One region of the Nocardioides eburneus genome, then DNA from elsewhere that is predicted to be linked to it. Evidence: riboswitches for the same ligand, from Rfam matches in the RefSeq annotation. Region 1 holds a riboswitch; the other holds the start of a gene.

Region 1 (15,641 bases):
AACCAGGACGGATCAGTTCGCACTGAGATGGAGGCCGATGACGCCCGGCCAGAGCGCGAAGACCACGACGACCGGCAGGACGAGGAAGACAATGGGCAGCATCATCAGGACCTCTTTGCGCGCCGCGGTCTCGATGAGCTCGCGGCGACCGGCCTCACGGACGTCACCCGCCTGGGCGTGGAGCACGTCGGACAGCGGCGTGCCGCGCTCCACGGCGACGGCGACCCCCGAGGCGAATCGAGCGACGGCGGGGATCCCGGTCCGGGCGGCGAGCGCGTCGAAGGCCTCCTGCACGGGCTGGCCGGTCCGCACGTCGGCCAGCACGTGGGCGAGCTCACGGCTCAACTCACCCGCGCTGCGGCGTACGACGCGGTCCAGGGCGGGCACCGGTCCCTCACCCGCTGCCACGGCGAGCGACAGCAGCTCCGCGACGGTCGGGAACTCGGCCAGCATCTGGCGTTCGCGGGCGCGAACCTGGCTCGTGAGCCGGGAGTCACGGCAGATCACGCCGAGCGCGAAGCCGACGCCACACAGGACCAGGGACGCCACGGGGCTGCCGCGCCCGCGCAGCTGGGCGAGCAGACCGTACGCCGCAGCGATCCCGAACCCAGCCAGGCCCCACAGCACCTGCTCGACGCGGAAGTCACGCACGCTCCGGTCGAGCCCGGCACGCTGCAGGCGCTGCTCGACCGACCTCGCGCCGCCGAGCACGCGTTCCACCGCGTCGGCCGCCGCGTGGAGCAGCGGGCCGAAGACTCCGGCCACCACGCCCCGCTGACGAACGGGGACGGACCGTTCACCCAGCGAGAGGTCGCGGAGATAGGGCAGGACACGCTCGGACAGCCTCGGTCGACGGATAGCGCGCACCCGCGCGGCCACGATCAGGATCCCGGCGGCGAGCAGGCCACCGAGCAGGGCACCCCATAGCGCGAACGTCACGAGGCCTCCTGGCGGACCGGCGCACTGTGCCGCGCCTCGGCAAGCATCGGCGTGGTGAGGATCCGTCGCTCCGTGGGCAGGCGACCGATCCGCATCATGATGCGGTAGGCGACCACACAGACCACGGCTCCGACGAGCAGCACGACCGTGCCACCCGGCGATGCATAGCGTCGGATCACCTGCGGCTGGAAGCACAGGAAGCCGAGGACGAGCCAGGGCGCCGCCACGGCGAGCCGCGCTCCGTTGACCGCCCAGGCCTGGCGCGACTCAAGCTCAGAACGGGTGCGGAGATCCTCGCGGAGGTAGGACGAGAGGTTGCGCAGCAACCGGCCCAGCTCGCCGCCGCCGACCTCGCGCGCAACCCGGAGACCCTCCACGACGCGGTCGCCGACAGGGTCGGCAAGGTGCTCCTTGAGCCGGTCGAGGCATTCCCCGAAGCGGCCCGAGAGCTGGTAGTCGGCGCTGAACCGCTCGAACGCCGGGCGCAGCGGCTCGGGCCCGCGTACGGCGAGCCCCGCGACCGCCTCCGGAAGGCCAAGCCCCGCCCGCACGGCCGAGGCGAGGTTGTCGACCGCCTCCGGCCACACCTCGGCAAGCTCCCGCTGGCGGCGCCGGGCGCGTAGGCGCAGCAGGGCGACCGGGCACCAGCCTGTCGCGACGGCGGCGACGAGCGCGATCGGCGGTGTCCGTGTCGCGACCTCGACAAGCAGGCCGCCGGCCGCGGCCGCGACCGCGCACATCGTCCACAGACTCGTGGCGGACACGTGGCCGAGCCCTGCCGACATGAGCAGCCGCTCGGTCGACGACGGCCCCACGGTCGGGCGCTCGCGCTCACGCGGCACCGCGAACGCCGACCAGACGAGGAGCAACCCCAGCCCGGTCCCGAGACCCAACAGCGCTCCCATGTCAGCCTCCGCTTCCGAGGAGACGCTGGAGGTCCAGTCCGAGCCGGGCGAAGCGCTCGGCCCGCGGCGGCATGCCGACGCCTCGGCGGAGCTCGCCGGCCGTGCGCGCGAAGATCGTCGTCGTCTCGATGATGTCGGCCTCGACGCGCCCGGGCACGGCGACGACCTCGTCGACGCGTCGCACGCCGCGCTCGTCGAGTCCGAGATGGACGACGAGATCGACGCTGCTCGCCACCGTCGGGACGACGAACCTGGCGCTGATATTCTCGCCCGCGAGCAGCGGCAGGGTGCACAGCTTGACCAGCGCCTCGCGGGCGCTGTTGGCGTGAAGCGTCGCGAGACCGGGGAGACCGGCGTTCAGTGCGAGCAGCAGATCGAGCGCCTCCTCGGCCCGGACCTCCCCCACGATGATGCGACTGGGCCGCATCCGGAGGCTCTCCTTGACCAGGTCGCGGAGCCGGATCTCTCCGGTGCCCTCGAGACCGGCCTGACGGGTCTGCATCGGCACCCAGTCCGGGTGCGGGAAGCGGAGCTCGAAGACCTCCTCGCAGGAGACCACCCGGTCGCCACCGGGGATGGCCGCGGCGAGACAGTTGAGCATCGTCGTCTTCCCCGCCTGGGTCGCCCCGCTCACGAGCACGTTCAGCCCGGCGCGGATGCTCGCCTCGAGGAAGGACGCGGCCTGCGGCGTGAGGCTGCCGAGCTCCACCAGGTCGGCGAGCCGGGCGGCACGCAGCGAGAACTTCCGGATGTTGACGGCGCTGAAGCCACGGGAGATGCCCGCGAGGACCACGTGGAGACGATGGCCGTCGGGCAGCATCGCGTCGACGAACGGCGTCGTCCGGTCGAGCCGGCGCCCACTCGCCTTCAGCATCCGCTCCACGAGGTCCTGCACCTGCTCCGTCGAGAGCACGAGGTTGGTCAGCTCGTGACGGCCGTGCCGCGCGACGAAGACGCGGCTGGGATCGTTGATCCAGATCTCCTCGACCGCCGGGTCGTCGAGGAACGGCTGCAGCGGCCCGAACCCCGAGATCCGCGCGACCAGCTCTCCGACCATGGCCTCGGGGTCGGGCAGCGCGGCGACCGCACCGGTCAGGCTGCGCTCGTCGTGGGCGCGGACCACCGCCTCGGCGATGCGACGGACGAGCGCCGGGTCGCGCTGCGGGTCGACGCCGTCCGCGCGCACCCGCTCGCGCACGTGGCGGTCGAGCTCCTCCGCCACTCGACCGTACGTCGCGGTCATCATCGCCATCGTGCTGTCCGTTCCCGAGATCAGAGCCCATCGCGTGGACGCCGTGCCCGGAAATGTAAACCTCGAGACGAGGGAACGGAAGGACCAGTTGCGCGACCTGTGGATAACGACGCCGCGTCCGGCCGCGCGGAGAAGCCTGCGCTGCGGTCAGGCGGTGGAGCGGACGTCCGTCGGCGTACGCCCGAACTCCACACCCCTGGCCTCCTTGCCGAGCAGCGTCACGAGCGCGACGACGCAGAGCACCGGGATGATCGTGACCGCGAGCGCGAACGGGTAGGAGTGCGAGGAGGCGAGGTGCTCCTGGATCGGCAGGTTGAGCGCAGCGAGGAGGTTGCCGAGCTGGTAGGTCACGCCCGGATAGAACCCGCGGATCGCGTCCGGCGACAGCTCGGTGAGGTGGGCCGGGATGACGCCCCATGCGCCCTGCACGCAGATCTGCATGAGGAACGAGCCGAGACAGAGCCAGCCGGCGGTGCTGGAGAAGGCGAAGAGGGGTACGACGGGCAGCCCGAGCACCGCGCAGAACGCGATCGTGTAGCGCCGACCGAAGCGTGAGGAGAGAGTGCCGAAGACCAGCCCGCCGACGATCGCCCCGACGTTGTAGATCATCGCGATCACGAGCGCCGTGGTCTCCGAGAGCGCGGCGCCACCGTGGTCGGTCGCCTTGAGGAAGGTCGGGTAGACGTCCTGGGTGCCGTGGCTCATCCAGTTGAAGGCGGTCATGAGGATGATGAGGTAGACGAAGCGGCGGACGACGGCGGCGTTGAGGAAGACGTCGCGGAAGCCGGTCCGGGTCACCTTCATCGCCTCGCGGCTCTCCTCCCAGACCTGCGACTCCTCCACCCGGCTCCGGATGATGAGGCTGATCAGCGCCGGCAGGATCGAGAACGCGAAGAGCCAGCGCCAGGAGAGGTCGAACGCCTCCCCGATGAGCAGGTAGGCCGCCGCCGCCAGCAGATAGCCGAACGAGTAGCCCTCCTGCAGCAGCCCCGAGAAGAAGCCGCGCCGCTCCGCGGGGATCTTCTCCATCGCGAGCGCGGCGCCGAGGCCCCACTCCCCGCCCATGCCGATGCCGTAGAGGAAGCGCAGCACGACGAGGACGGTGAGGTTGGGCGCGAACGCGCACAGGAACCCGACGACGGAGTAGAAGCAGACATCGACGATCAGCGGGATGCGACGCCCGACCCGGTCCGCCCACAACCCGAAGAGCAGCGCCCCGACCGGCCGCATCAGCAGCGTCGCGGTCGTCAGGAACGCGACCTTCTCCTTGGAGACGCCGAAGTCGTCGGCGATGTCGGCATAGACGAGGACGACGATGAAGTAGTCGAACGCGTCCATCGTCCAGCCCAGCAGGGCGGCGGTGAAGGCGTTGCGCTGGTCCGAGGTCAGCGGTGTGTGGGGCACACCTCCCTCTCTACCCCAACGGGCTCCTGCGGATGTAGGAGCCTGGGCGGCGTGGCGCGGACGCCCCGCCGCCCCGCGGTCGCGCGAGCGCGCCTCAGCTCGTGCGGAGCGTCCCCGCGAACCAGCCGTCGGTCCAGATCGACTCCACCCGGACGCTCGCGCCGGGGTGCGGGGCGTGCAGGATCACGCCCGAGCCGTCGCCCCAGCCGAGCCAGAGCCCGACGTGGTAGACGTGGCCGCCGTCGGAGAAGAAGACCAGGTCGCCGCGGCGGAGCTGGTCGCGCGGGATCTGGCGGACGTACGCCGCCTGCTCGGCGGCGGTCCGCGGGAGAGTGATCCCCGCGGCGGCGTACGCATAGGACGTCAGGCCGCTGCAGTCGAAGGAGTCCGGGCCGGTCGCGCCCCAGACGTAGGGATCGCCGACCTGCTGGAAGGCGACGTCGAGGGCGTGCCGCACCTGACCTTCGCGGGAGGCGGCGAGCCGCTGAGCGCGCAGTCGCGCGGCGCGCTCGCGTCGGCGCTGCTCGGCCTCGCGCCGGAGGTGGACCTTCTCCTTCCAGGTGAGGTGCAGCGCGGTCCCCGGTACGACGGCGGCCGGGGCGGGCTTGGCGGCGACGGTGGTCGCGGGGCTGGCGTCGGCGCTCGCCGGCGCGACGAGGAGGACGCCGGTGGAGGTGAGCCCTGCGAGGGCGACCCGGGCGAGTCTGGGCAGGGCAGGACGCAGTCTGGAGTTGGGCATGCGTGGAGTTCCTTCCCACGCCTGCGAGGTGAGCTGTCGGGTTCGGACGAGAAGGTGTCCGGCCCACGGGTCGTGGGCTTCACCCCGAGCGGCCGCCCCGATGCGGCCGCGAAGGTGGGTCCCCCGCTCCTGCCCCTACGGTCTGTCGGTGCTTCATGCGTGCGGGCCGGCCGTCCGGAGGGGCAGGACTAGGCGTTCCGGGGACCGGTTGTGCGGTTGCAAACAGCAACAGACCGTAGGTGGCTATCCTGAACGAATCCAATTTGCCCTAGCAGAATTCGCTGAACGACACGCCGTTTTCCCCAGGTCCACGCGGGAGATCGCCTCACGACGTGACCAGACTCACCCTCCGACGCGGTCCACGAGGTCCTTCACGCTGTCCACCACCTCAGTCGGGCGGTAGGGGAACCGCTCCACCGCCTCGGGCCGGGTCGACCCGGTCAGCACGAGGAAGGTCCGCAGCCCGGCCTCGAGCCCGCTGATGATGTCGGTGTCCATCCGGTCGCCGACCATCGCGGTCGTCTCCGAGTGGGCGTCGATGCGGTTGAGCGCGCTTCGCATCATGAGCGGGTTCGGCTTGCCGATGTAGTAGGGCTGCCGGCCGGTGGCGGTCGAGATCAGCGCCGCGACCGACCCCGTCGCCGGGAGCGTGCCCTGCTGGGACGGGCCGCTCGGGTCGGGGTTGGTCGCGATGAAGCGCGCGCCCGCCTCGATGAGCCGGATGGCCCGGGTGATCGCCTCGAACGAGTAGGTCCGGGTCTCCCCCAGCACGACGTAGTCGGGGCTGCGGTCGGTCATGACGTACCCGATGTCGTGCAGCGCGGTGGTCAGGCCCGCCTCGCCGACGACGTACGCCGAACCGCCCGGTCGCTGGTCGGAGAGGAACTGTGCCGTCGCGAGCGCGGAGGTCCAGATCGCGTCCTCCGGCACGTCGATGCCGCTGCCGAGGAGCCGGGCGCGCAGGTCGCGCGGGGTGAAGATCGAGTTGTTGGTCAGCACCAAAAAGCGCCGGCCGGTCGCCTTGAGGGCCTCGACGAAGTCGGTCGCCCCGGGCAGCGGCACCTCCTCGTGGACGAGGACGCCGTCCATGTCGGTCAGCCAGGTCTCGATCGGACGTGTGGACGTCATGCGCCCATCTTGTCCTACTCCCGCGGGCTCGCGGCCTGCCGACGCGGCCGAGACGCCCGGTCAGCGGGCGTCGCCGGACTCCAGCCGGAAGCCGACGCCGCGGACGGCGACGACCCGTTCGTGCACGCCCGCGCCGTCGAGCTTGTGACGCAACCGCCCGATGGTGACGTCGAGGGTCTTGGTGGAGCCGTACCAGTTCTCGTCCCAGACCTCGGCCATCAGCTTCTCCCGCGGCACGACCATGTCGCGGGAGGCGGCGAGGACGGCCAGGACCTCGAACTCCTTCGCGGTGAGGGAGATCTCCGTGTCGCCGGCGTAGACCCGGTGGGCGGCGACGTCGATGCGCAGCGCGCCGTCGGGGACGCTCGCCGACGAGCGGAGCGTCCGCCGCAGGAGCGCGCGCACCCGGGCCTGCAGCTCGGCCAGGCCGAAGGGCTTGGCGAGGTAGTCGTCGGCGCCGTAGTCGAGTCCGACGACCCGGTCCAGCTCGCCGGCGCGTGCGGTCACGATCATGATCGCGCCCTCGAAGCCGGCGGACCGCGCCTGGCGGCAGACGTCGAGCCCGTCCATGTCGGGCAGCCCGAGGTCGAGGATCACGACATCGGGCGGCTGGGGCGACTCGAGGCAGGCGAGCGCCGAGCCGCCGGTGTCGACGTGGGTGACGGCGTACCCCTCCCGCTCGAGGGTCCGCACGAGGGGGAAGGCGATGTCCTCCTCGTCCTCGACGACGAGCACGCTGTGGGTCATGGTGATGAGGATAAAGTTCGATTCCGAAACGGGCAGAACTTCCGCAGATCACGCGTCTCGCGCAAGAACTTCCTCGAAGGTGAGCTGCTCCAGCCCGAGCGGGTCCTCGGCGCCTGCCTCCACCTCGGCCCAGGTCACCGGCGCGGCGACGGTCGGCCGCTCCCGTCCCCGCAGCGAGTACGGCGCGACCGTGGTCTTCGAGCCGGAGTTCTGCGACCAGTCGAGGAAGACCTTCCCGCCGCGCCTGCTCTTCGTCATCGTGGCGGTGACCTGGGAGCTGTGGCTGCGCTGGAGCTCCTCGGCGACCTGCTTCGCGAGCGTGGTCGCCTCGTCCGGCGGCAGCGCGGAGGGCAGGACGGCGTAGAGGTGGAGGCCCTTGCTGCCGCTCGTCACCGGGAACGGGTCCAGGTCGTGTGCGTGCAGCCGCTCGCGGACCAGCAGCGCCACCTGGCAGCACTCGTGGAGACCGGCCGGCTCACCCGGGTCGAGGTCGATGACGATCCGGTCCGCGCCCTGCGGCCGGCCGTCGGCGTCGACGGTCCACTGGTGGACGTGGAGCTCGAGAGCGGCCAGGTTGACCAGCCAGGTGAGCGTGGCGAGGTCGTCGACGACCGGGAAGGTGAGGGTGCCCTCCTTCTTCTCGGCCGTGCGCGAACCCGTGGTCGGGACGGTGACGGTGCGGACCCAACTCGGTGTCCCGGCCGGGACGTTCTTCTCGAAGAACGACCCCGCGGACACGCCGTGCGGCCAGCGGATCCTGGTGACGGCGCGGTCGCGCAGGTGCGGGAGGAGGCGCGGCGCGATCTGGGCGTAGTAGTGCAGCACCTCGCCCTTGGTGGTGCCGGTGCGCGGGTAGAGCACCTTGTCGAGGTTGCTGAGCGTCAGCGTCCGGCCCTCGACGTCGACCCGGATCTCCTCCCCCGCCACCGGGTCACCGGCCGATCGCGATGACGGGGTGGAGCCGCGGGTCGAGCCGGGCCATCATCTGGCGCAGGAACCAGCGCGGCGCGCTCACGCAGCCGGCGGTCGCGCCCCGGCCGTTGACGTGCAGGAAGATGCCAGCGCCGCGGTGGCGCACCTGCTGCCGATTGAAGCCCGTGACGATCGAGTACTCGTACTGCGTCGGGTAGTCGGTGAGCCGCTCGGAGCCGTTCTCCGCGCTCTCCGGCAGCCGCCAGTGGAAGCCGCCCCGGCTCTTGTTGCGGTAGCGGTTGTAGTAGCGCGAGGTGTTGTCCTCGACCCAGAAGTCGCCCTTCCGGATCCGGCGGTAGGACAGGTCCCAGCCGGCCTTGCGCGCGTGGGTCCCGAACGCGCTGATCAGGCCGAACGTGCCGAGCGGGGTCGTGCCGGTCCCCTGCTTCCGCTTCCACGAGAGCACGAGGCCGCCGTAGCCGATCCGACCGTCGTACGCCGTCGCCATGCGCGTCCAGTGACCGCTGCGCTTGCGCCACATCACCACTCGGGCATGGTGGCCCACCGTGTGGTTGACGGTGACCACCTGCGCTCCGCCGGCGGGCACGTGGACGTGGACCCCGTCGAGGGTCACCGTCGTGGCCGCGGTGGCGGGGGCGGAGACGGTCACCAGTGGCAGGAGCGAGACCGCCGGCAGCGCCGCGGCGGCGAGCAGGAGCTTCTTCACAGCAGGTCCTCCGGTCCGAGATCCGGTCGTACGGCGATGAACGCGGGCTGGCGCAGGCGGCCCAGCACCGCAGCCCCCACCACGTGACGTCCGTGGGTCTCCACGTCGACCACGACGCGCGGCTCCACCCAGAAGGTGCCCCGGACGTCCTCGCGCGGAACTCCGCCGGCCGGGTCGACGTCGGCGCCGGCGAACGGGCTGGCCGCGGCATCGGTCAGGAGCGAGCGCAGCTGGCGGCTCTCCCTCGCTCCGATCCCACTGCCCACCCGGCCACGGTAGACCAGTCCGGCCGGCGTCGGCTGGCCCACCAGCAACGCGGCGAGCCGATCCGTCGTACCGATCTGCGGGCGCCAGCCCCCGACCACGTAGGAGCCGCGGAACCGGTGCGGGAACTTCAGCCACTCCTTGGTGCGCACGCCCGGCAGGTAGCGGGACGTACGGCGCTTCGAGACGATCCCCTCCAGGCCCTGCTCGCGCGTCACCTCGTGGAGCATCCCGCCGTCGTCGTACGCCGCAGGGACCTGCCAGCCGCCCATCTCGCCGGACTCGGCGAGGCCCTCGAGGACGGCGCGCCGCTCGGTCCAGGGCAGCCCGGTGAGGTCGCGCCCGTCGAGGCGGAGCACGTCGAAGACCATGTACGTCGCCGGCCGCTGCTCCGCGAACCGGGCCGCGCGGCGGGCGTCGCGCACGTGCATGCGCTCGCCGAGGACCCGCAAGTCGGGCACGCCCCGGTCGTTGAGCGCGATCGCCTCGCCGTCGACCAGCAGGTCGCGCCCCGTCGACACGCTCGGGCCGCCGCCGGCGATCTCGGGCCAGGCGAGGGTCGCGTCGTTCTCGTTGCGGGTCCACAGCCGCGGCCGCCCATCACGCGTCCGGTGGGCGAGCAGCCGGATCCCGTCCCACTTCACCTCGTGGACCCAGTCGTCCCCGGGCGGCACATGGGTACCTGGCGTCGCGAGCATCGGGCGCATGGTGGCAATCATGCGCACACCCGGGGAGGATGGGCACCGGAGAGGATGGGGATATGAGCGAGCGCAAGCGAGCGACGGCATGAGAGCGATCTGGAAGGGCGCGGTGTCGTTCGGGCTGGTCAGCGTGCCGGTGAAGCTGTACGCCGCGACCGAGTCGCACGACGTCTCGTTCCGCCAGGTCCATCGGACGGACGGCGGACGCATCCGCTACCAGCGGGTCTGCTCGATCGACGGCGAGGAGGTCCCCTACTCCGAGATCGCGAAGGGCTACGAGACCGAGGACGGGGAGATGGTCGTCCTCACCGATGACGACCTGGCCAACCTCCCGACGACGTCCTCGCGGGAGATCGCCGTCGAGAAGTTCGTGCCGAGCGACCAGATCGACCCCATGCTCTTCGAGCGGTCCTACTACCTCGAGCCGGAGTCCAGCGGCGCGAAGCCCTACGCCCTCCTGCGACAGGCCCTGCTCGAGGCCGACCGGATGGCGGTGGTGACGGTCGCGCTGCGGCAGCGCACCACCGTCGCCGTCCTCCGCGTCCGCGACGACGTCATCGTCCTGCAGACGATGATGTGGCCCGACGAGATCCGGACCCCCGACTTCAACGTCGAGACCGGCGAGGTCAAGGACGCCGAGGTCAAGATGGCGCGGATGCTCGTCGAGACGCTGGCCGGCGACTTCGAGCCCAGCGACTTCGAGGACGACTACGCCGAGGCCGTCGAGGCCCTGGTGAAGTCCAAGATCGAGGGCGGCGAGGTCGAGCGCCAGCCCACCTCCAGGAAGTCCTCCGGCGAGGTCGTCGACCTCCTCGCCGCGCTGCAGCGCTCGGTCGCCGCGGCGAAGAAGGGCCGCGGCGAGGACGTCCCGACACCGGCCGAGGAGCCCGCGAAGAAGAGCAGCGCGAAGAAGTCGGCTGCCAAGCGGACCACGTCCACCGCCAAGAAGACCCCGACGAAGAAGTCGTCCTCCAAGACCGCCGCCAAGAAGAGCACGACCAAGAAGACGGCTGCCAAGAAGGCCAGCTGAGGGCTCGATGCCCCGGCCAAGGCAAAGTGTCACGGTGACACTTCGGCCCGTCGGCGACACTTCCGAAGTGTCACCGTCGGCGCGAGCTATCACCGTGACACTTCGGTCGCCAGTCCCAGCCCGCCGGCGACACGTGGCGGCTCAGTTGAAGCCGCCGCCGGAGTCCTGCTTGAGCGCCGTGTCGACCGCGACCGCCGCGGCGACGACGAGCGAACGCAGCGGCTCCTCGAGCGGCCGGTGGATCTGGACGACGTAGTTGTCGGCGGTGGTGAACATCGCTCGCGCCAGGCCCTCCCAGGTCTTGGTGATGCGGGCGACCTCCGTCCCGGTGTGGTCCTGGATGTTGAAGTTCCAGGCCCGCCAGTTCTCCGCGTTGATGGCGCCGTACGTGCGGCCACCGGCCTCGAGCCCGAACCGGATCTTGCCGATGACGTTCTGCTGGACGATCTGACCGATCTCGGCGCCGTGGCCGTCCTGGACGATGATGCGGCTCTTGAGGAACTTCGCCGGCCGGGTCAGGGCGAGCAGCACCTGGCCGTTCATGTCGACGACCTGGAGCTTGTGGGTCAGGAACTGGTCATAGCTCGACAGCAGCCGCACGGCCTTCTTGAGCGTGCTCTGGCCGACCTCGCGGACGGCGCCGATCTGTCGGCCGTGCTGGTCCATGACGGCGTACTCGTTGTTGATCTCGATGAGCTTCGCCTTCTGGTTGACCACCAGGACCGGCTCGGTGAAGAGGGTGCCGCCGCCGTCGTACTGTCCCGCCTTCACCCCGGCGCGTGCGACGTCGCCCTGCACCTGGTCGAGCCGGCGGTCGCCGGCCGGGACGTGGCCAGGCCCCACCGGCGGGTCGACCGACTGGCGCCCGTGGGAGGAGACGTGCTCGGTCCACTGGTTGCCGTCGTAGTAGCGCAGCTCGTGACGGCCGAGCGGGTCCGGGTACCAGTTCGCGGGGTGGGTCATGGCGCGGAGCCTACCCAGGCGCAGGCCCCAGACCGGCGAGATTGACGACGATCGCCTCCTGGGTGGTGCGCGCGATGACCACGACCGCCTCCTCGTCGGGGTCGGGGTTCTCCTCGCGGTGCGGCACCCACGGCGGGACGTAGACATAGCTTCCCGGTCCGGTCCGCAGCCGCTTCTCCACGCCCTCTTCGTCGAGGAAGACGAACTCGGGATGGCCGCTCACGACATAGATCCCCGTCTCCGACCGGCCGTGGTGGTGGTTCGCCGACGCGGTCGACGGCGCGACGTGGGTCTGCCCCATCCACAGGTCCTGGGACCCGACCGATGAGCCGGAGATCGCCTCGAAGCGGCGCATGCCGCCGCTCTGGGCCGTGTCCCCGGTCAGCCCGTCGGGCCCGACCGCGGCGAGGGTCCGGTGGAACGCGTCGTACGGGTCGGTCACAGCAGCCCCCTCACGACGCGCAGCCCGACCGAGAGCCGCGCCAGATCGGCCTTCTCGTCGGCGACGATCCGGCCCAGCGTCTCCGCGGCCGTCTCGACCTCGGCGGAGTCGGCCCAGGTCGGGTCGTGGAGCGACTTCGCGGTGAGCCCGAGGTGGACGGCGTGCAGGTCCTCGCGGATCGCGGCGCGCGCCATCGACTCCCAGACGTCGTCGCGCGGCAGCGCGATGATCCGGGCCAGGACGGTGGGCAGCCCGAGCCGCTCGCCGAGCGCCAGGTGGGCGGCGGTCACCTCGACCGGCTCCAGCCCCTCGCGCAGCGCGACGTCGACCACCCCGACCAAGGCGTACGCCGCCGGCAGGGTCGCGATCCGGGCCGCAAGCCCTTCGGGGACACCGGCCTCGACGAGGCGCTCGCGCCGTCCGTCGTACGCCGCCAGCTCGGCGCCGCCGAGGAGCGACGGCAACCGCTCGAGGACGCCGTGGAGCGGCGCCCGGAAGCGCGCCACCGCCTCGGCACCGCCCCAGCCGTCGGTGGGGCCGTGGGCGACCAGCCAGCGGGTCACCCGCTCGACGAGGGTGCGGACGTCGACGCGCATCCGGGTCTGGACCGCGGCGTCGACGCGGTGGTCGAGGGCGCGGATCTCGTCGTGGAGCGCGGCGGCGTCATACAGGTCGGCGGCGACGAAGGAGGCCCGGACCAGCTCGGCGGCGCTCGCACCGGTCTCGGCGGCGAGCCGCGGCCAGAACGTCTTGCCGGCGTGATTGACGACGTCATTGACGACCTGGGTCACGACGATCTCGCGACGCAGCGGATGGGCCTCGATCGCCTCGGTGAAGCGCTCCCGCACGAGCGTGGGGAAGTAGCCGGCCAGCCGCGCGGCGACGTAGGGGTCGTCGGGCAGATCCGTCCCGATCAGCTCGCGGGCGAGCTCGATCTTGGTCCAGCTCATCAGCACGGCGTGCTCGGGTGCGGTCAGCGCTCCCCCGGCGTCCAGCCGGCGGCGTACCTCTGCCGTCGAGGGCAGCCCCTCCACCGCCCGATCGAGGACACCCCGACTCTCGAGCTGGTGCATCCAGTCCTCGTGGACGTGGAGCAGCGAGTGTGCATGGGCGGCGGCGTTCGCGAGCGCGAGGTTCTGCTCCTCGTTGTCGTGCAGCACGAGATCGGCGACCTCGTCGGTCATCTCCTCGAGCAGCTCGTTGCGCTCCTCGCCGGAGAGGTCACCGGCGGTGACCCGGCGGTCGAGCAGGATCTTCAGGTTCACCTCATGGTCGGAGGTGTCCACGCCCGCGGAGTTGTCGATGGCGTCGGTGTTGATCCGCCCGCCGGCGCCACCGTGGCCCCCGATGGCGTACTCGACCCGGCCGGCCTGGGTGAGCCCGAGGTTGCCGCCCTCCCCCACGACCCGCGCACGAACGTCCCGCCCGTCGACGCGGACGGCGTCGTTGGTCTTGTCCCCGGCGGCCGCGTGCGGCTCGTGCGACGCCTTGACGTAGGTGCCGATGCCGCCGTTCCAGAGCAGGTCGACCGGCGCCCGCAGGATCGCGCTGATCAGCTCCGTCGGCGTGAGCGTCGTGACCTCGGCGGGCAGGCCCAGCGCGCGCCGCATCGGCTCGCTGACCGGCACCGCCTTCAGCTGCCGCGACCACACGCCGCCGCCCTCGGAGATCAGGCTGCGGTCGTAGTCGCGCCAGCTCGAGCGGGGCAGGTCGAAGAGCCGTCGCCGTTCGGCGTACGACGCCGCGGCGTCGGGGTCGGGGTCGACGAAGACGTCGCGGTGGTCGAAGGCGGCGACGAGGCGGATGTGCTCGGAGAGCAGCATCCCATTGCCGAAGACGTCGCCGGACATGTCGCCGATCCCGACGACGGTGAAGTCCTCGCGCTGCACGTCGAGCCCGAGCTCCCGGAAGTGCCGCTGGACGGAGACCCAGGCACCGCGCGCGGTGATGCCCATCGCCTTGTGGTCATAGCCCGCCGAGCCGCCGGACGCGAAGGCGTCGCCCAGCCAGAAGCCGTAGGAGCGGGCGACCGAGTTGGCCAGGTCGGAGAAGGTCGCCGTGCCCTTGTCGGCGGCGACGACGAGGTAGGAGTCGTCACCGTCGTGGCGCACGACGTCGGCCGGCGGGATGGTCTTGCCGTCGACCAGGTTGTCGGTCAGGTCGAGCAGGCCGGAGATGAAGGTGACGTACGCCGCCTGGCCCTCCCGCAGCCAGCCCTCCCGGTCCACGGAGGGGTCGGGCAGTCGCTTCGGCACGAAGCCGCCCTTCGCGCCGACCGGCACGATGACGGTGTTCTTGACCATCTGCGCCTTGACCAGGCCGAGGATCTCGGTACGGAAGTCGTCGCGCCGGTCCGACCAGCGCAGCCCGCCGCGCGCGACCGCGCCGAAGCGCAGGTGCACGCCCTCGACCGCGGGCGAGTAGACGAAGATCTCGTACGCCGGCCGCGGCTGCGGCAGGTCGGGCAGGAGCGTCGGCTCCAACTTGAGTGCGAGGTAGTCCTTGGGCACGCCGTCGCGCCTCTGCCAGTGGTTGGTCCGCAGCGTGGCGCGGATGTGGGCGAGATAGCTGCGCAGGATGCGGTCCTGGTCGAGGCTGTCGACCTGGTCGAGTGCGGTCGCGATCTCCTCCGCGAGCGCCTCCTGGCGCCCACCGGTCCCCTCCGGGTCGAACCGCTCCTCGAAGAGCTCGACGAGCAGGCGCGTGATGGCGACGTTGCTCCGCAGGGCGGCCTCGATGGTGCTCTGGGCGAACGGCGTGCCGCCCTGGCGGAGGTACTTCGCATAGGCGCGCAGCACGGTCACCTGCCGGTGGTCGAGACCGGCGGCGAGCACGAGCGCGTTGAAGCCGTCCACCTCGCTGCGCCCGGCCCACAGCGCGGCGAGAGCCTCGCAGAGCTGGGCCTGCGCCGCCTGCGGGAAGTGTCCGCTCCCTTCGCCAGTCGCGCGATAGCGCAACCCGAAGTCGTAGACGAGGGTCGGCTGGTCGAGACCGTCGAGCTCGTAGGGCCGCTCGTCGGTGACCTCCACGCCGAGCGAGGTGAGCATCGGCAGGACGTGGCTGAGCGAGATCCGCCCGCCCACCCGATAGACCTTCAGCCGGACCTCGTCGGCCGGCGCGCCCGCCGGCTCATAGATCGCGAAGTCGACCCCGCTCGCACCGAGCTGTTCCAGACGCGCCAGGTCGGTCGCCCCCACGCTGGCGGGGAAGTCCTCCTTGTAGGCCTCCGGGAAGGCGTCGAGGAAGCGCGCGAGGCGGGCCGACCCGGTCTCGTCGTACGCCGCGAGCACGGCACCGGCCAGATCGTCGCGCCAGCTGCGCGTGGCCGCCTGGAGCCGACGCTCGAGGGCGCCGACGTCGAGACCGCCGTCGAGGCTGCCGGGCGGGACGTGGACGACGAAGTGGACACGCGCGTTGGTGGTCTCCCCGATGCGGACGGTGAACTCGATGTCGGTCCCGCCGAGCTCCTCGGTGAGGATCTGCGAGAA
Region 2 (15,641 bases), on a different contig from region 1:
GCGACCGGTCGTTCTCGGTCAACATCTCCACCATGTCGGCGATCGTCGCTGCGGGTGCGGGCGCGAAGGTCGTGAAGCACGGCAACCGTTCCGCCTCCTCGAAGTCGGGCTCCGCCGACGTCCTCGAGGCGCTCGGCATCCGACTCGACCTGCCGGTCGAGCGGGTCGCGGCGATGGCGGAGGAGGCCGGGATCACGTTCCTGTTCTCGGCCGGCTTCCACCCGGCGATGAGGTATGCCGCGGTCCCGCGCCGCGAGCTCGGCATCGGCACGACCTTCAACTTCCTCGGGCCGCTCACCAACCCGGCCCGTCCCGCCGCCAACGCGATCGGCTGCGCCGACGCGAGGATGGCGTCGGTCATGGCGGGCGTCTACGCCGCACGCGGGGTGGACGCGTGGGTCTTCCGAGGCGACGACGGTCTGGACGAGCTGACCACGACCACCACCTCGCGGCTCTGGGCCGTGCGTGCCGGGGAGATCACCGAGCACACCCTCGAGCCGCTCGACCACGGTCTCGCCCGGGCCACTACCGAGGACCTGCGCGGCGGCGACGCCGCCCACAACGCCGAGGTCGTACGACGCCTGCTGGCCGGCGAGCGTGGGCCGGTGCGCGACGCCGTGCTCCTCAACGCGGGCGCCGCGCTCGCGGTCTACGACGCCGGCGACGGCACCCTCGATGAGCGGCTTGGCGCGGGCATCGCCCGGGCAGCCGAGGCCATCGACTCCGGCTCGGCGCAGCGGCTGCTCGAGCGGTGGGTCGAGGCGTCGTCGCGCTGACTTCTCGGCGGGAACGGGTGACTTCTCGGCGGGGACGTCAGTCCAGGCCGAGGCTGAACGCCGACTCCAGGTCGTGCTGGGAGTAGGTGCGGAAGGCGATGTGGGTCTCCGTGGACTGGATGCCGGGGACCTTGTTGACCCGGTCGGCGACGACGGTCGCGACGTCGTCGTGGGTGCGGACCCGCACGATGGCGATGAGGTCGATCTGGCCGGTGACGGAGTAGACCTCGCTGACGCCGTCGAGACCGGCGAGCGTCTCCGCCACCTCCGGGATCCGGGCGACGTCGGCCTTCACGAACACGATGGCAGTGATCACCAGGGCAGCGTAACGGTCAGCGCGCGGGTTGGTGGACGGTCGGGAGCGTGCGTCGCTCGTCGAAGGGCACCAGCGTCTTGCGGGACTCGTTGACCGCGTCGTGCAGGGCGAGGTGTCGGCTGGCGCCGCCGATCGGGCAGGTCCACTCGCCGTCGACGTCGACCAGGCGGATCCCGGGCGACTCCAGCCAGCGCAACACCAGCTCGGTCTCCTCGGCGCTCGCGGCCGGGACGGGGCCGGGTGCGGCGGGGACGGTCTCGGCGGACGCGCGCAGCGAGGCGACGTAGTCATGGGCGTCGGCGCCGGCGGGGATCACGCCGGCGGCCGCCAGGCGTCCGCGCCGGACCACATGCACCGCCCAGCGGCCATCGTCCTCCCGACGGGCGGCGACCACCTCCGGGCAGCGGGTGAGGGCGGACAGCCGCTGGGTGCGCGCCGCGGCACGGACGAAGGCCGCGAGCCGGTCGCGGTGGACGCCGGCCTCCTCGAAGCGCTCCTCCTCGGCGAGCGCGGTCATCCGGCGGTTGATCGCGTCGACGACCTCGTCGGGCCGCTGGCGCAGCGTGTCGCGGAGCTGGGCGACCAGCGCGGCATAGGTCGTCTCGTCGACGCTGCCGTCGCAGGGGCTCAGGCAGCGGCCCATCTCGGCGAGCACGCAGGGTGACTTCGTCGGCGTGCGGCCGAGCCGCTCGGAGCACTGCCGGATCGGGAAGGTGTCGTGGAGGGCCTGCAGCGCCTTCTCCGCGACCTTCTTGGAGCTGAACGGACCGAGGTAGTCGGCGTCGTCGTCGAGGACCCGCTTGACCAGCGAGAGCCGGGGCCAGGGCTCGCGGGTCAGCTTGACGAAGTGGACCTTCTCCGGGAAGCGGGAGCGGCGGTTGTAGCGCGGCTTGTGCTCGGCGATGAGCCGCAGCTCGCGGACGGAGGCCTCCAGGGCGGTGGCGCACTCGATCCCGGTCACGGTCGTCGCCAGGCCGACCATCTCGCCCATCCGGGAACGGGTCTCGGAGGCGGTGAAGTAGGAGCGCACACGGGTGCGGAGGTCCTTCGAGGTCCCGACATAGAGCACCCGGGAGCGGTCGTCGCGGAAGAGATAGACCCCCGGCGCGTGGGGGAGCGTCTCGGCGAGGTGGCGCTTCTTGCGCTGCGCGGCGCTGACCCGGGAGGAGAAGGTCTGGAGCTCCTCGAGGGTGTGGACGCCGAGGTTGCCGAGCCGCTCCATCAGCCCGTGGAGCACGTCGACGGTGGCGCGGGCGTCGGAGAGGGCGCGATGGTTGGGCGTCGTGGTCGCGCCGAAGGCGACCGCGAGCGAGCTGAGCTTGCAGTTGGGCGCGTCGTCGCGCGTGATCACCCGGCGGGCCAGCTTGGCGGTGTCGACCACCTCGAACGCCGGCCACGGCCGCCCCTGCTTCTCCGCGAAGAAGCGCAGGAAGCCGACGTCGAACGGCGCGTTGTGGGCCACCAGGACGCAGCCGCGGGCGAACTCGAGGAAGGCGGGCAGCGCGGACTCGATCCCCGGGGCGTCGGCGACCATGGCGTCGCTGATGCCGGTCAGGACGGCGATGAACGGCGGGATCCGGGTGGCCGGGTTGACCAGGGTCTGGAACTCGCCGAGGATCTCGCCGCCGCGGACCTTCACGGCGCCGATCTCGGTGATCATCGAGCCGCCCTCGGCCGAGCCGCCGGTCGTCTCGAGGTCGACGACGCAGAAGGTCAGGTCGCGCAGTGGCCGGCCGAGCTCGTCGAAGCTGCGCTGGGTCTCCCAGCGCGAGACCCGCCGCTCGAGGGCCTTGCGCCGCAGCTCCTCGCGGGCCGCCCGGACCAATGTGCTGCTCATGGCGATGACGTTAGGGGCGAGGACCGACAGTTCCCGGGAGGAATCGCGGAGGGCGAAGTACGCCGCCCGCCTATCCTTCACCGCATGACGGCCCCGACGACGCCTGCGCTGAGCGCCCTCCCGGACGCCGTCCGCGGCAAGGTCGTCAGCCTCGTCGCGGCGGCTCTCCCCGAGGTCGTCCGGCTTCCGCCCGCGCTGGCGCGGGTGGCGTCGTTCGCCCCGGCGCGCCGCGCGAAGGCGGGCGCGACCATGATCGTCGCCGCGCTCGGCGACGAGACCGGTGACGAGCTCCGCGAGCGGATCGCGCACCACCTGGCCGAGCCCGCCGGCGACCTGGACGGCGCCGACCCGGTCGAGGTGGCCGCGCGCGCCTGGCTGGTGCGTCCGGAGGGCTGGACCCAGGTCCTGGTCGAGGCGCTCGCCCGGATCGCCGGTGCCGCCGGCCCTGCCGCCGGCGAGGAGGAGGCGCGTCTGCGTGCGCGGGTGGCCTCCCTCGAGGAGGAGCTGCGGGACACGCGCGCCGACCGCCGGGCGCGGCTCGACGAGCTCAAGGCGGAGAACGCCACGCTGCGGCGCAAGCTCGGCGAGGCGCGCAGCCGCGCCCGCGAGGCGGGAACGGGGAGGGAGGAGGCGCTCGCGGAGGCGCAGGAGGCGCGGTCGCGCGCCGAGGAGCAGGTCGCCGAGCGGGACCGGACGGTGCGCCAGTTGCGACAGCAGGTCGAGCGGCTCGAGTCGGAGCTCGGCGCGCAGCGCCGCGCCGTACGCCAGGAGCGGGACGACGCCGGCCTGCGCGCCCGCTTCCTGCTCGACACCCTGCTCGACGCCGCCTCGGGGCTGCGCCGCGAGCTCGCGCTCCCACCCGTCAACGGCGCGCCGGGGGACCGGGTCGAGGCGGAGCTCACCGGACTGACCGCGTCCGGTGCCGCCACCGTCGTGGTAACGGGCGGCCCTCACCTGGAGCAGTACCTCGCCATGCCGCGGGTGCGGCTGATCGTCGACGGCTACAACGTCAGCAAGAGCCTGTGGCCGAGTTCGTCCCTCGAGGCGCAGCGGATCCGCCTCCTGCAGGCGCTCGCGCCGGTCGTCGCCCGCACCGGCGCCGAGACGACGGTGGTCTTCGACGCCGCCGCCTCGGAGCACCGTCCGGCCGTCGCCGCACCGCGCGGCGTCAAGGTCGTCTTCAGCCCGCTCGGGATCATCGCCGATGACGTCATCCGCGACCTGGTCGCCGCCGAGCCGGTCGGGCGGGTCGTCCTGGTGGTCACCGACGACCAGGAGGTCGTCCGGGACGTACGCCGCGACGGGGCGCGCCCCGTCGCCGTCTCCGCGCTCGCGGGGCTGCTGGGCTAGCGATCCGACACGCCGGTGCGCGACACGCCGGTGAAAACTGTCGGTGGCGCCTGGGAGCGTCACCGACATGACGACGAGAATCGACTGTGACACCTGCGCGGTGCGCGGGCTGGCCTGCCACGACTGCGTGGTGACCGTCCTCCTCGGCCCGCCGCCCGAGCTGACCTTCGACGACGAGGAGCGCCGCGCGCTCGACGTCCTGGCCGAGGGTGGCCTCGTGCCGCCGCTGCGGCTCGTGGAGCCTGTCGACCCGCCGCGGTTCGAGAGCGACCCGCACGACGACGAGGGGCTCGCCTTCGGATGACCGCGGCCGTGACGTCGGACACGAAGACACGGTCCGTTCGCGGCGTCACCACAGGTTCTCCACAAAATCTCTCGGGGGGATTGGCAAGCGCCCCGGACGCTCGGCTACTGTCAGGGCACTTGGTGCTCGTGGAAGTGGGCCAACCGGTCCGCGCGAGCGCCGCGTCGAGTCTCGACCCGCATCGGGGTGGGTCGGGAGCCGGGGACCCACCGGCGCCGCTCGCGGTGCCATCTGGGGTGCATCCCCTGCAAGGCGGCCTGCCTCAGGCGAGCCGTGGAGCAGGGGTAGGGCCTGTCGTGCCCGAACCCGTCAGCTGACCCGGTAGGCGTACGACAAGCAAGGGAGACCGCCCGCTCGTGTTGAACGGTCGGAAGCGACTCGCCGCAGGTCTTGCGGTGGCCGCCGTCGTGGGGATCGCCGGGATCATCCCCACCGGCACCACTGCCGAAGCGAAGCCCTCGGTCAAGGACGTCCAGCAGCGCGTGGACACCCTCTACGAGCAGGCTGAGCAGGCCTCGGAGCACTACAACGACGCCCGCCTGCGCCTCAAGGCGCTGCGCTCGGAGCTCACGGACCTCAAGGCGGACCAGAACCGCCAGACGACGGCGCTCAGCGGCGTCCGCGAGCAGCTCCGTGACTCGCTGCTGGACCAGTTCGAGGGTTCCGGCATCTCGGCCGTCGGCCAGGCCGCGTTCTCCTCGGACCCCAAGGACTTCCTCGCCGGGATGACGACCGTCTCGGCGGTCAACAGCGTCCAGGGCGACCTCCTGGAGCGCTACCACACCCAGGTCAGCGCGCTCGACATCCGCCGCAAGGCGACGCAGAGCCGCGCCGACCAGGTCGCCAAGACCGAGGCGCAGCTCAAGAGCGACAAGGCGGAGATCCAGCGCAAGCTGTCCGACGCCAAGGAGCTCCTTGCCTCGCTGCAGGAGAAGGAGCGCCAGGAGGTCCTCTCCCGCGACTCCACCCGCCTGCCCACCTCCAACGTCCCGGTCAGCGGCCGCGCCGCCGCGGCGGTCCACTACGCGATGGCGCAGGTCGGCAAGGCCTACGTCTACGGCGCCGCCGGCCCGAGCGCGTTCGACTGCTCCGGCCTCACCATGATGGCGTGGGCCCAGGCCGGCGTCGCGCTGCCGCACTCGTCGTCGGCTCAGTACGGCATGGGACCCCACATCGCGGAGTCCGACCTGCGCCCCGGCGACCTGGTCTTCTACTACAGCCCGATCAGCCACGTCGGCATGTACATCGGCAACGGCCTCATCGTGAACGCCGAGAACCCCTCGGTGGGCGTCAAGGTGACCGGCCTGCACACGATGCCGTACGTCGGCGCCGTCCGGCCCGGCTGAGCCGGCCGCTCCACGGCTGAGCCGCTCCGCTGGCCGAGCAGAGACGCCTCAAGGCCGGTCGCCCACGCTGGTGGGTGGCCGGCCTCGCGTCGTTCCTGGCCCTCGTCGTCGCGGGCGTGCTGGTCTGGCAGCTGCACGGCTCGGGGGAGTACGTCGCCCCGCGACCGTCCCCCTCCGCTGCGCCCCAGGCCGACCCCGGGGCCGCCAGCAGCGCCCTGAGCGCGTTCGTGGCCGATGTCCACGCGCGCCGGACGGTCCCCGGCAGGAGCGCGGAGGCGGTCGTGCTGCGCAACGCCGCCGCCGTGCGGGTGACCGACTTCTCGGCCCGCTTCGTCGCCCAGAGCGGCACGGTCGCCGCCGACGGCTCCTGGAGCGCCGATGTCGAATACACCTGGCGCTTCGCCGGCTTCGACGCCCGGTCGGTGACCGAGGAGGTGTTGACCCGCTTCGCTCCGGCGAGCGGCCACACGCTCCGCATCGCCGGCTTCGGCGGGGAGGCGGGCTCCGACGATGACGAGAAGACGCCCGTCTGGCTCTCCGGGGCGGTCGAAGTGCGTCGTACGCCGGGGACGCTGGTGCTCGTCCGCGGCGACGCCAAGGAGGCGGAGCAGTACGCCGCGCTGGCGCGCACGGCCGTCACGACCGTCCGTCGGGTCCTGCCGTGGCCGAAGCCCCACCTCGTGCTCGAGGTGGCGGCCGACGAGGCCGGCCTGGAGGCCGCGCTCGGCGCGACGCAGGGCAGCTATCGCGAGGTCGCCGCGGTGACGGCCACCGTCGACGGCTCCGGGAGCCCGTCGGCGCCGGTGCACGTCTTCGTCAACCCCGACACCATCGGCGCGCCCGACAGTCAAGGTGCCCAGGTCGTCATCAGCCACGAGGCGACCCACCAGGCGACGAACGCCGCGACCGACACCGACCTGCCGATCTGGTTGAAGGAGGGCTTCGCCGACTACGTCGCGCTGCGCGACGTCGACCTGCCGCTGCGCACCACGGCCGGCCAGATCCTCAAGGACGTGCGCAAGAACGGGCCGCCCAGCCACCTGCCGGGGGAGGCGGACTTCGACTCCCAGGCCGACACCTTCGGTGAGGAGTACGAAGCCGCGTGGCTCGCCTGCCGCGTGCTCGCGGAGGTCGGCGGCGAGGACGGCCTGGTCGAGGTCTACGACCGGGTCGAGGCCGGCGCGCCGCTGGCCCGGGCCCTCCGGTCGGTCACCGGCCTGTCGGTGGGGGAGTTCACGAAGGCCTGGCAGGAGCATTTGTCACACTGGGCGGCGTGACGCGACTCTCCTGGCTGGTCCTGACGGTCGGGGCGGTGGCGTTCGTCGTGGTCGCCTGGCTCCTCATCCCGTGGCATCCCTATCCCGGCGGCCCGCTCCGGCTCCCGGCCGCCGACTCGGTCTTCACCCAGGCGCAGATCGACCGGGCCACGGCGTACTCCCACGTCGCGCGCTGGATCGGCCGCAGCGCGCTCGTGGTCTCGGTGGTCGTGGCCTGCGTGCTGGGCTTCACCCGGGTCGGCCGGTGGGTGACCTCGCGGCTGCCGGGCCCGTGGCCGGTGCGTGCCGTCCTCGCGGTGCTGGTCGTGGTCGTGGTGGGGCGGCTCTTCACGCTGCCGCTCGAGATCGCGTTCCAGCGGGAGGAGCGGATCTACGGGCTCTCCTCGCAGCCGTGGTCGCTGTGGCTGCGCGACCAGGGTGTCTCGACCGGGATCTCGGTCGTCGCCGCCTCGCTCGCCGTGCTGGCGCTGCTGGCTTGCACTCGGCGCTGGCGGCGCTCCTGGCCGCTCGTGGCGGGTGTGCTGCTCGCCGTGCTCGTCGTGCTGGGCTCGTTCGTCTATCCCGTGCTCGTCGAGCCGCTGTTCAACCACTTCACGTCGCTGCCCGACGGGCCGCTGCGCACGCAGGTGATGGCGCTCGCCCAGAAGGAGGGTGTCCACGTGGACGACGTCCTCGTCGCGGACGCCTCGCGCCGGACGACGACGCTCAACGCCTACGTCACCGGCTTCGGCAGCACCCGCCGGGTCGTGCTCTACGACACGCTGCTCGACAGCACCTCGCGGCGGGAGGTCCTTTCCGTCGTCGCGCACGAGCTCGGCCACGCCAAGCACAACGACGTCGCCATCGGCACGGGCCTCGGGGCCGCCGGCGCGCTCGTGGCTGTGGGCCTGCTCGGACTCATCGCGGGGCGACGGTACGACGGCCTGACCGACCCCGCCGCTGTACCCCTCCTGCTGGCGCTGTTCGTGCTCGGCAGCGCGCTCGCCACGCCGGTCGAGAACGTCCTCAGCCGGCAGATCGAGACCCGGGCCGACGTCGCGTCGCTGGTGACCACGCGGGACCTCGACGCGTTCGTCGACGTGCAGCGTCAGCTCGACGTGCGCTCGCTCACCGACCCCACCCCACCGGCGTTCTCGCAGTGGTGGTTCGGCTCCCACCCGACCTCGCTGCAGCGGATCGCGATCGCCCACCGGGTGCTCGGGAAGTAGCCGCCCGGCTCAGCTCGCGAGGCGGCCCAGCGAGAACAGCGCCGTCGTCAGGAGTACGGCGATCCCGGTCAGCAGCAGGCCGTAGCGTGCGCCCGGTGCTCTGCGACAGCGCCGGGTGAGGAAGGCCCGCACACGCCTCATCCTCGGTTCCTTCCTTCAGTGCAAAGGCGCCGCGGTCTAGGAGACCGCGGCGCCTTTGCTAGGACGATTGCCGTCAGTCGGTCGGGGTGTCGCAGTTGACCGTCGACGTCACGTCACCCTGCGTCGTGCTGCAGACGGTGTCGGCACTGTTGTGGAACATGTTCGTGATCTTCCCGCCGAAGAAGAAGACGCCGGCAATGACAACGAGCGCAATGCCCGCAACGAGCAGGCCATACTCGACGGCCGAGGCGCCGCGCTCTTCATTGCGCCGCATGGTGAAGATGTTCCGCAGGCTCGCGATGAAGCTGTGCATAGTTGTTTTCTCCCTCATGGATGCCCGGGTTGCTCCCCCGGGACCTGGTGTCGCGAGACACCCGCCCCGCGTGACTCCTATCGTTCCGAAGTCCCGGATCCGGCGAATCAGGCGAGCGTGCGAACCGGGATGGTCCGTTGGGACTATCCGCGGATGACACCGAGAGGACCAGGGTCTGGGCCGTTCGGGCACCGCGTCCCGTGCCACGAGTCTGAGCGCGCGAACGCCCCGATCGGAAGACTATCCGTCGGGGCGTTCGAAGCCGGAAGGACCGGCTGGAGAGGCTCAGGCGCTGATCGGCCGCACGCTGGAGAGCAGTCCGATCCGCATGGCGGTGACGAGCGCCTGGGCGCGGTTCTGGGCGCCGAGCTTCTGATAGATCCGGGCGATGTGGGACTTCGCCGTCGACTCGGAGAGATAGAGCCGGGAGGCGATCTGGGCGGCGCCGAGACCGTCGGCGAGCAGGACGAGGACCTGGTGCTCGCGCTCGGAGAGCTTGGTCGACTCGCCGCGGGCGCGGCGCAGCATGGCGCCCATCAGGCCGGCGCAGACGAACGATGTCGGCGCGACCACGGCGTGGCGGACGGCGCGGACGACCTCGCCGGCGGGCGCGTCCTTGCCGACGAAGCCGGAGGCGCCGGCCTCCATCGCGGCGAAGATCTGCTCGTCGCCGGAGTGCATGGTGAGGATGATGATCCCGACGGTGCGGTCGCGCTTGCGGATCGCCCGGACGATGTCGAGCCCGGTGCCGTCGCGCAGTTGCAGGTCGGCGACGACGACGTCGGGCTTGACCCGGTCGTAGGCCGCCACCGCCTCGGCCACGCTGCCGGCCTGCGCGGAGACGCAGAGGTCGTCCTGCTGGTCGAGGACGCCGGCGAGGCCGGCGCGGATGAGCTCGTGGTCGTCGACGAGCAGGATGCTCGTCTCGGACTGGCTGGGTCGGATCATGCGTCAGCTCCTTGGGTGACGGATTCCCGCACTCGCCCCGGGGAACGGGGCGCGGGGACGGTCACGGTCACGGTGAGGCCCCCACCCGGCGTGTCGCTGAGGGTGAGGTCGGCACCGATGAGGTGAGCGCGTTCCCGCATGATGGAGAGTCCGTGCGACCCACGGCGGGGGCCCTGGAAGCCGAGCCCGTCATCGGTGACGGTGATCGTGGCCTCCGGGGCGCGCACCTGGCAGTGGACGTCGATCCTGCGGGCGCGGGCATGCTTGACCGCGTTGTTGAGAGCCTCCTGGGCGATGCGGAAGAGCTCGCCCTCCACCTCCGGCCGGAGCCGGTCGGTGTGCTCGTCGAGGGTCACGTGGACCGGCACGCCCGAGACCTCCGCGAGGTTCCGGGCGAGCGTGCCGAGCGCGGCGCCGAGGCTCTCGCTGGCGCCGACGTTGGTGCGGAGCGAGACCAGCGAGCGGCGTACCTCCGCCACGATCGCACTGATCCGCTCGCGCAGGATCTGGAGCCGCTCGGGGGCGACCGGGCCGCCCGCGGCGAGGGCGTCCACGAAGTAGCCCAGCGACGCGAGGTCCTGGGCGACGCCGTCGTGCATCTCCCGGGCCAGCCGGCGCCGCTCCTCGGTCGTCGCGGAGTCGCGGAAGGCGGCGAAGAGGAGCGCGGTGTCGAGGTGGACCGCCCGGTCCCGCAGCCGCGCTCCGAGGCGCTGCAGGACGGCGGCCAGGCCGATGCTGTCGGGGTCGACGCGCTCGGAGAGTGCGCCCACGACGACGCCCGCCGTTCCGGCGTCGGTGGCCAGCGGGAAGGCGAAGTAGCGCCCGACCACGACCGGCATCTCCAGCGTCCAGGCCTCGACGCCGACCTCCTCGCAGACGGTGAGCTCCTCGGTGCCGAGCGAGCGGGTCAGCAGCGGCGTCAGTGCGTCGCCCCGCGGGACGTAGAGCGCCAGCGCCGAGGTCGGTAGCACGTCGCCGACCTCGGTGAGCACCTCGCCGCCGAGCGCGACCGGGTCCAGGTCGGTGTCGAGCCCATGGGAGATGGAGATGAGGCGGCGCAGCAGGCTCTGGGCGTGCCGGTACGGCGCGAGCGGGTCGCTCTCCCGGTGGAGCATGCCGTGCAGGAACGCGCCGATCAGCCCGAGGCCGAGTCCGGCGAAGCACCAGCTGAAGACGGCGTACGCCTGGTCGGGCGTCGGCTGCTGCCAGGCGGCGAGCATCACGGCGGCCAGCGCCCCGAGGACGGCGGCCAGCGAGCGCAGGAGCCCGCGGACGCTGCAGCACAACCCGGCGACGAACGGGGGTACGACGAGCGCACCCAGGACGGCGCGCGAGTCGTTCAGCGCGACACCGCAGAGCGCGCCGATCGCGATGCCCTCGAGGACGGTGAGCGCGCCGGGGATCGTGCCCGGCGCGCGGTCGGTCACCCCGTCGCCGGGATGGGCCTCGGCGAGGGTGGTGAGGACCCAGACCGCACCGATGGCGAGCAGCACGAAGACCGCGGTCGCATCCTGGGCCCACAGCACCGGCACCAGCAGCGCGACGAGCACGAAGAGGCGCGCCGTGGCGGCGAGGCGGAGTTGTTGCCGTCCTGGGAACACGGCGGCCGCTAGAACTTTCCCATGATCTGGAGGGCGGCGGGGCCCATGATCATGATGAAGAGGCACGGCAGGATGCAGAAGATGAGTGGGATGGTGATCTTCACCGGGACCTGCTGGGCCTTGGTCTCCGCCCACTGGCGGCGCTTGACCCGGATCTCGCTGGACTGGACGCGCAGCACGTTGGCGATCGGGATGCCGAACGCGTCGGCCTGGACCATCGCGCTGATGAAGGACTTGAGGTCGTCGAGCGAGGTGCGCTCGCCGAGCCCGCGGAGCGCCTCGGCCCGGCCTGTGCCGAGTTGCATCTCGCGCAACATCCGGGAGAACTCCTCGGCGAGCGGGCCCTCGGTGTTGCGGGCGACCTGCTGGACCGCGGCGTCGAAGCCGAGGCCGGCCTCCACGCTGATCGCCATCAGGTCGATGGCGTCGGGCAGCTCCTTGCGGAGCCGCTCGGTGCGGTCGTAGGCGCGCTGGTAGAGGAAGAGATCCGGCGAGAAGAAGCCCGCGGCCGCGCCGATGGCCGTCATGAGGATGCCGGTCATCAAGGAGACCCCGAAGATGACGCCGAGGCATCCACCCATGACGGCACCGAAACCAGCCGCCATCACCTTCCCGGAGACCACGCGGTCGACGGTCCAGCCAGTCGGGTTCCCGGCCAGATCGAGCTTGCGGCGGATCCGCTCAGCGCTGTCGGAGCCAGCGAGCCGGCGCCCTACCCGGAGGGCACGCTCGCGCGTCGGCTCAAGGATGCGGTCGGCGAAGGACCGGTCGAGGTCCTTCGTCAGCTCCTTCGGCGCGTCGGTCATCGCCTCGAGGACGGCCAGCGAGCGGGTCACGCCACCCTCGCCGGGCTGGAGCGCCATGGCGACGAGCGTGATCGCGCCAGTGACGCAGATGAAGCCGAGGAGCAGGAGCAGGATCACGTCAGACCTCCACCTTCACGAGCTTCTTCATCCAGAAGATGCCGACGAGCAGCCAGAGGATCGCGCCGACGAACATCACGAGGCCCCGGGGATCGTTGAACAGCGGCATGACGTATTTCCGGTTCGTCAGCAGCAGGTACACGAGGAAGAGTGGCGGAAGGGCGCCCAGCACGATCGCCGAAAGCTTCCCCTCGGCGGCGAGCGCGTCGACCTGTCGCCGGAGGTACTGCCGCTCACGCATGGTCCCGGCGACCGTGTCGAGAAGCTCGGCCAGGTTGCCGCCGACCTGCCGCTGGATCTTGATCGCCATCACCACCCACGCGAAGTCCTTGCTCTGGAATCGCTCGGCGATCCCTTCCAGCGCGTCCTCCAGCGAGACCCCGAGACGGTTCTCGATCAGTACCCGCTTGAACTCGGAGGCAATCGGCTCCTGCCCCTCGCGGACGACGGTGTCGACCGCCTGCGCGAGCGAGAGCCCCGCGGAGAGCGAGCCCGAGATGAGCTGCAGCGTGTCGGGCAGGATGGCGGAGAACTTCTTCTGCAGCCGGCTGCGGCGCAGGCCGAGATAGAACCACGGACCGACCGCGCCGAGCAGCAGGAAGATGAAGCCACCGAGGACTCCGCCGACGAGGAGCCCGAGCAGGGCCACGCCCACCGCGACGCCGAGGTGGAGCAGCAGCCATTCGGCCGGCTTGAGCGGGCTGCCGGCCGCCTCGAGCCGCCGGGAGATCCGGGCCTCGAGGCCGCGGTTGCGCCGCAGCAGGTCGTCGGCGGCCTTCTTCGCGCTCGCGATGACGTGGTCGGTGTCGCTCTTGTTGGCGCTCGGCGTCGGCGTCCGGGCGTGCTTGGCGGTGTAGGTGAGGATGCGCTGCTCGGGGCTCTCGACGGCCCGGCGGACCGGGACGAGTGCGAGCAGCAGGAGGAGCAGACCCAGGCCCACGACGGCCGCGCCGGCGTACATCGCCCAGCCGGGGAGCACGATGCCGCGCGTCGTCGACGACGACGGCAGAACCGTCGACGCGGCGACCGCGGTGGTGCTGGCGGTCGTGGTGGTCGAGCCGCTGCGCAGCTCGGTGTCGAGCGCGGAGGCGGTGAGCGCGGAGCCGGCCTCGGTGGGGATCCTCACCGCGACCTGACCCGACGTGCCGGTGAAGCCGGCCGGGAGGGTGGCGGTCACGACGAGCTGACGGCTGAGCGCGTCGGCCTCGGCCTCGAAGCGCTGCTGCAGCGTCGCGGGGTCCGCTTCGAGCACGTCACCGTCGGCAGGTCTCACCAGGCGGTGGAGCGCCGTGAGCGCGCTGTCGGACTCGTCCACGGCGACCGTGTCGATGAGCACCTTCGCGCGCGTGACCGCGGTGGCGGTCTGCGCGAGCGTGGCGCTGCTGCCGACGTCGGCACCGTCGGTGAGCACGAGGAGCGAGCGCTGGCCCTGGGGGCCGGCCAGGTCGATGGCCGCGCCCACGCCGTCGTACAGCTTCGTGCCGTGCGACAGGGTGAGCCCGTCGATGATCGAGCTCGCCTTCGCGCGGTCCTGCGACGGCGCGAGCGCCGTGGTGACGTCGCCGGCGAAGGTCACGATGCCGAGGTAGACGTCGTGGGGGAGCGTCGTGACGTACTCCTCCGCGGCGGTCTTGGCCGCGGCCAGCCGCTTCCCCCTCATCGAGTCGCTGGTGTCGATCGCGAGGATGGCGGTCCGGCGTACGACGGCATGCGACTGCGCCTGCTCGGCGGTCGCCTTCGCGGGGTCGCCGTCGATGGTCACGGTCACGCCGGAGAGGTCCGGCGTCGCGTCGGTCGGCACGGAGACGAGCATCCGGACGCCACCGTCGGTCTGCTCGAAGTGGGTGATCCGGGCGCCACCGGCGTCGGCGGCGCGTGCGGGCGAGCCCAGCATGAGCGCGCCGAGGACGACGCCCAGGGCAGCGACGAGTGCGGTGACGCGCCGGCCCCGCAGGAAGGGGCCCGTCACAGCCGGTCCGTCACGAAGATCAGCGGGTCGACGGTGACGTTGGCGTCCGCCATCTTCTCCAGCACCTTCGGGCGCAGGCCCGTCGGACGGATGCTGCCGAGGACGCGGCCGTCGCCGTCGAAGCCGGCGCTGGTGTCGAAGAGGAACACGTCCTGGAGGGTGATGACGTCGCCCTCCATCCGCTCCACCTCGGTGATGTGGGTGATGCGCCGGGTGCCGTCCTTGAAGCGGGTCTGGTGGACGATGAGGTCGACGGCGGAGGCGACCTGCTCGCGGATGGCGCGCACAGGCAGGTCCATGCCCGCCATGAGCACCATCGTCTCCATGCGGGCGAGCGTGTCGCGCGGACCGTTCGAGTGCAGGGTGCAGATCGAGCCGTCGTGGCCGGTGTTCATCGCCTGCAGCATGTCGAGCGCGGAGGCGTCGCGGACCTCGCCGACGATGATCCGGTCGGGACGCATGCGGAGGCTGTTCTTGACCAGGTCGCGGATGGTGACCGCGCCCTTGCCCTCGATGTTCGCGGGGCGCGCCTCGAGCCGGACCACGTGGTCCTGCTTGAGCTGGAGCTCGGCGGCGTCCTCGATCGTCACGATGCGCTCGTCGTCGGGGATGAAGCTCGAGAGCACGTTGAGCGTCGTGGTCTTCCCCGCACCGGTCGAGCCCGACACGATGACGTTGAGCCGGCCGCGCACGGCCGCCTCGAGGAACTCCCTGCTCTGCGGGGTGACCGACCCGAAGCGGAGCAGGTCCTCGATCGTCAGCGGGTCGGCGGCGAACTTCCGGATCGTCAGCGCCGAGCCGTCGACCGCGAGTGGCGGCACGACCGCATTGACGCGGCTGCCGTCGGGGAGGCGGGCATCGACCATCGGACTGGACTCGTCGACCCGGCGGCCGATGCGCGACACGATCTTGTCGATCGTGCGCCGCAGGTGGGCCTCGTCGGCGAAGTGGGCCTCGGCCCGCACGAGGCGGCCGTGCCGCTCGAGCCAGATGTCGTGGTGGCCGTTGACCATGACCTCGGAGACGTCGGGGTCGCGCAGGTAGGGCTCGATCGGCCCATAGCCCAAGATGTCGTCGGTGATCTCCTGCGTGACCCGGATGCGGTCACCCGTGCTCAGCGGCCGGTCCTGCGCGGACATCACGTCGGCGAGGACCGCGCGGACCTGCTTGTCGAGCTCCTGCTGGGTCATGTCGGCGTCGTACAACCGGGGCCCGAGCTGCTTGAGCAGCTCGCTGTGGACGCTGCTCTTGAGCTCCTCGAGACGCTCCTCCTGCTGGTCGCCGAGCTGACCGCCGAGCGTGCGGCGCGGCATCTCCTCGGCGGGCCGTTTC

Evidence for each region. A riboswitch is a leader RNA that binds a small molecule or an ion and turns the genes downstream of it on or off. The one in region 1 is predicted to bind cyclic di-AMP.
Region 2: linked by a shared signal. The riboswitch ahead of AB3X52_RS07345 (C40 family peptidase) and the one ahead of AB3X52_RS07965 (C40 family peptidase) in region 1 are both predicted to bind cyclic di-AMP.

Annotation. Positions count from the first base shown of each region.
Region 1 is NZ_JBFPJR010000011.1:3,279-18,919, forward strand. Features, by position in the region: gene AB3X52_RS07945 (type II secretion system F family protein) at 13-939, opposite strand; gene AB3X52_RS07950 (type II secretion system F family protein) at 936-1,844, opposite strand; gene AB3X52_RS07955 (TadA family conjugal transfer-associated ATPase) at 1,846-3,087, opposite strand; gene AB3X52_RS07960 (MFS transporter) at 3,244-4,500, opposite strand; gene AB3X52_RS07965 (C40 family peptidase) at 4,595-5,239, opposite strand; cyclic di-AMP (ydaO/yuaA leader) riboswitch at 5,243-5,400, opposite strand; gene AB3X52_RS07970 (HAD-IIA family hydrolase) at 5,582-6,367, opposite strand; gene AB3X52_RS07975 (response regulator transcription factor) at 6,428-7,114, opposite strand; gene ligD (non-homologous end-joining DNA ligase) at 7,163-8,041, opposite strand; gene AB3X52_RS07985 (L,D-transpeptidase family protein) at 8,046-8,753, opposite strand; gene AB3X52_RS07990 (ATP-dependent DNA ligase) at 8,750-9,715, opposite strand; gene ku (non-homologous end joining protein Ku) at 9,804-10,748, shown strand; gene AB3X52_RS08000 (LURP-one-related family protein) at 10,890-11,711, opposite strand; gene AB3X52_RS08005 (cupin domain-containing protein) at 11,722-12,153, opposite strand; gene AB3X52_RS08010 (NAD-glutamate dehydrogenase) at 12,150-15,641, opposite strand, start outside.
Region 2 is NZ_JBFPJR010000010.1:6,497-22,137, forward strand. Features, by position in the region: gene trpD (anthranilate phosphoribosyltransferase) at 1-776, shown strand, start outside; gene AB3X52_RS07325 (Lrp/AsnC family transcriptional regulator) at 814-1,092, opposite strand; gene AB3X52_RS07330 (DEDD exonuclease domain-containing protein) at 1,109-2,929, opposite strand; gene AB3X52_RS07335 (NYN domain-containing protein) at 3,014-4,279, shown strand; gene AB3X52_RS07340 (hypothetical protein) at 4,347-4,583, shown strand; cyclic di-AMP (ydaO/yuaA leader) riboswitch at 4,748-4,927, shown strand; gene AB3X52_RS07345 (C40 family peptidase) at 4,979-5,929, shown strand; gene AB3X52_RS07350 (gluzincin family metallopeptidase) at 6,004-7,206, shown strand; gene AB3X52_RS07355 (M48 family metallopeptidase) at 7,203-8,414, shown strand; gene AB3X52_RS07360 (hypothetical protein) at 8,424-8,555, opposite strand; gene AB3X52_RS07365 (Flp family type IVb pilin) at 8,629-8,868, opposite strand; gene AB3X52_RS07370 (response regulator transcription factor) at 9,154-9,816, opposite strand; gene AB3X52_RS07375 (sensor histidine kinase) at 9,813-11,417, opposite strand; gene AB3X52_RS07380 (type II secretion system F family protein) at 11,426-12,340, opposite strand; gene AB3X52_RS07385 (type II secretion system F family protein) at 12,342-14,309, opposite strand; gene AB3X52_RS07390 (TadA family conjugal transfer-associated ATPase) at 14,306-15,641, opposite strand, start outside.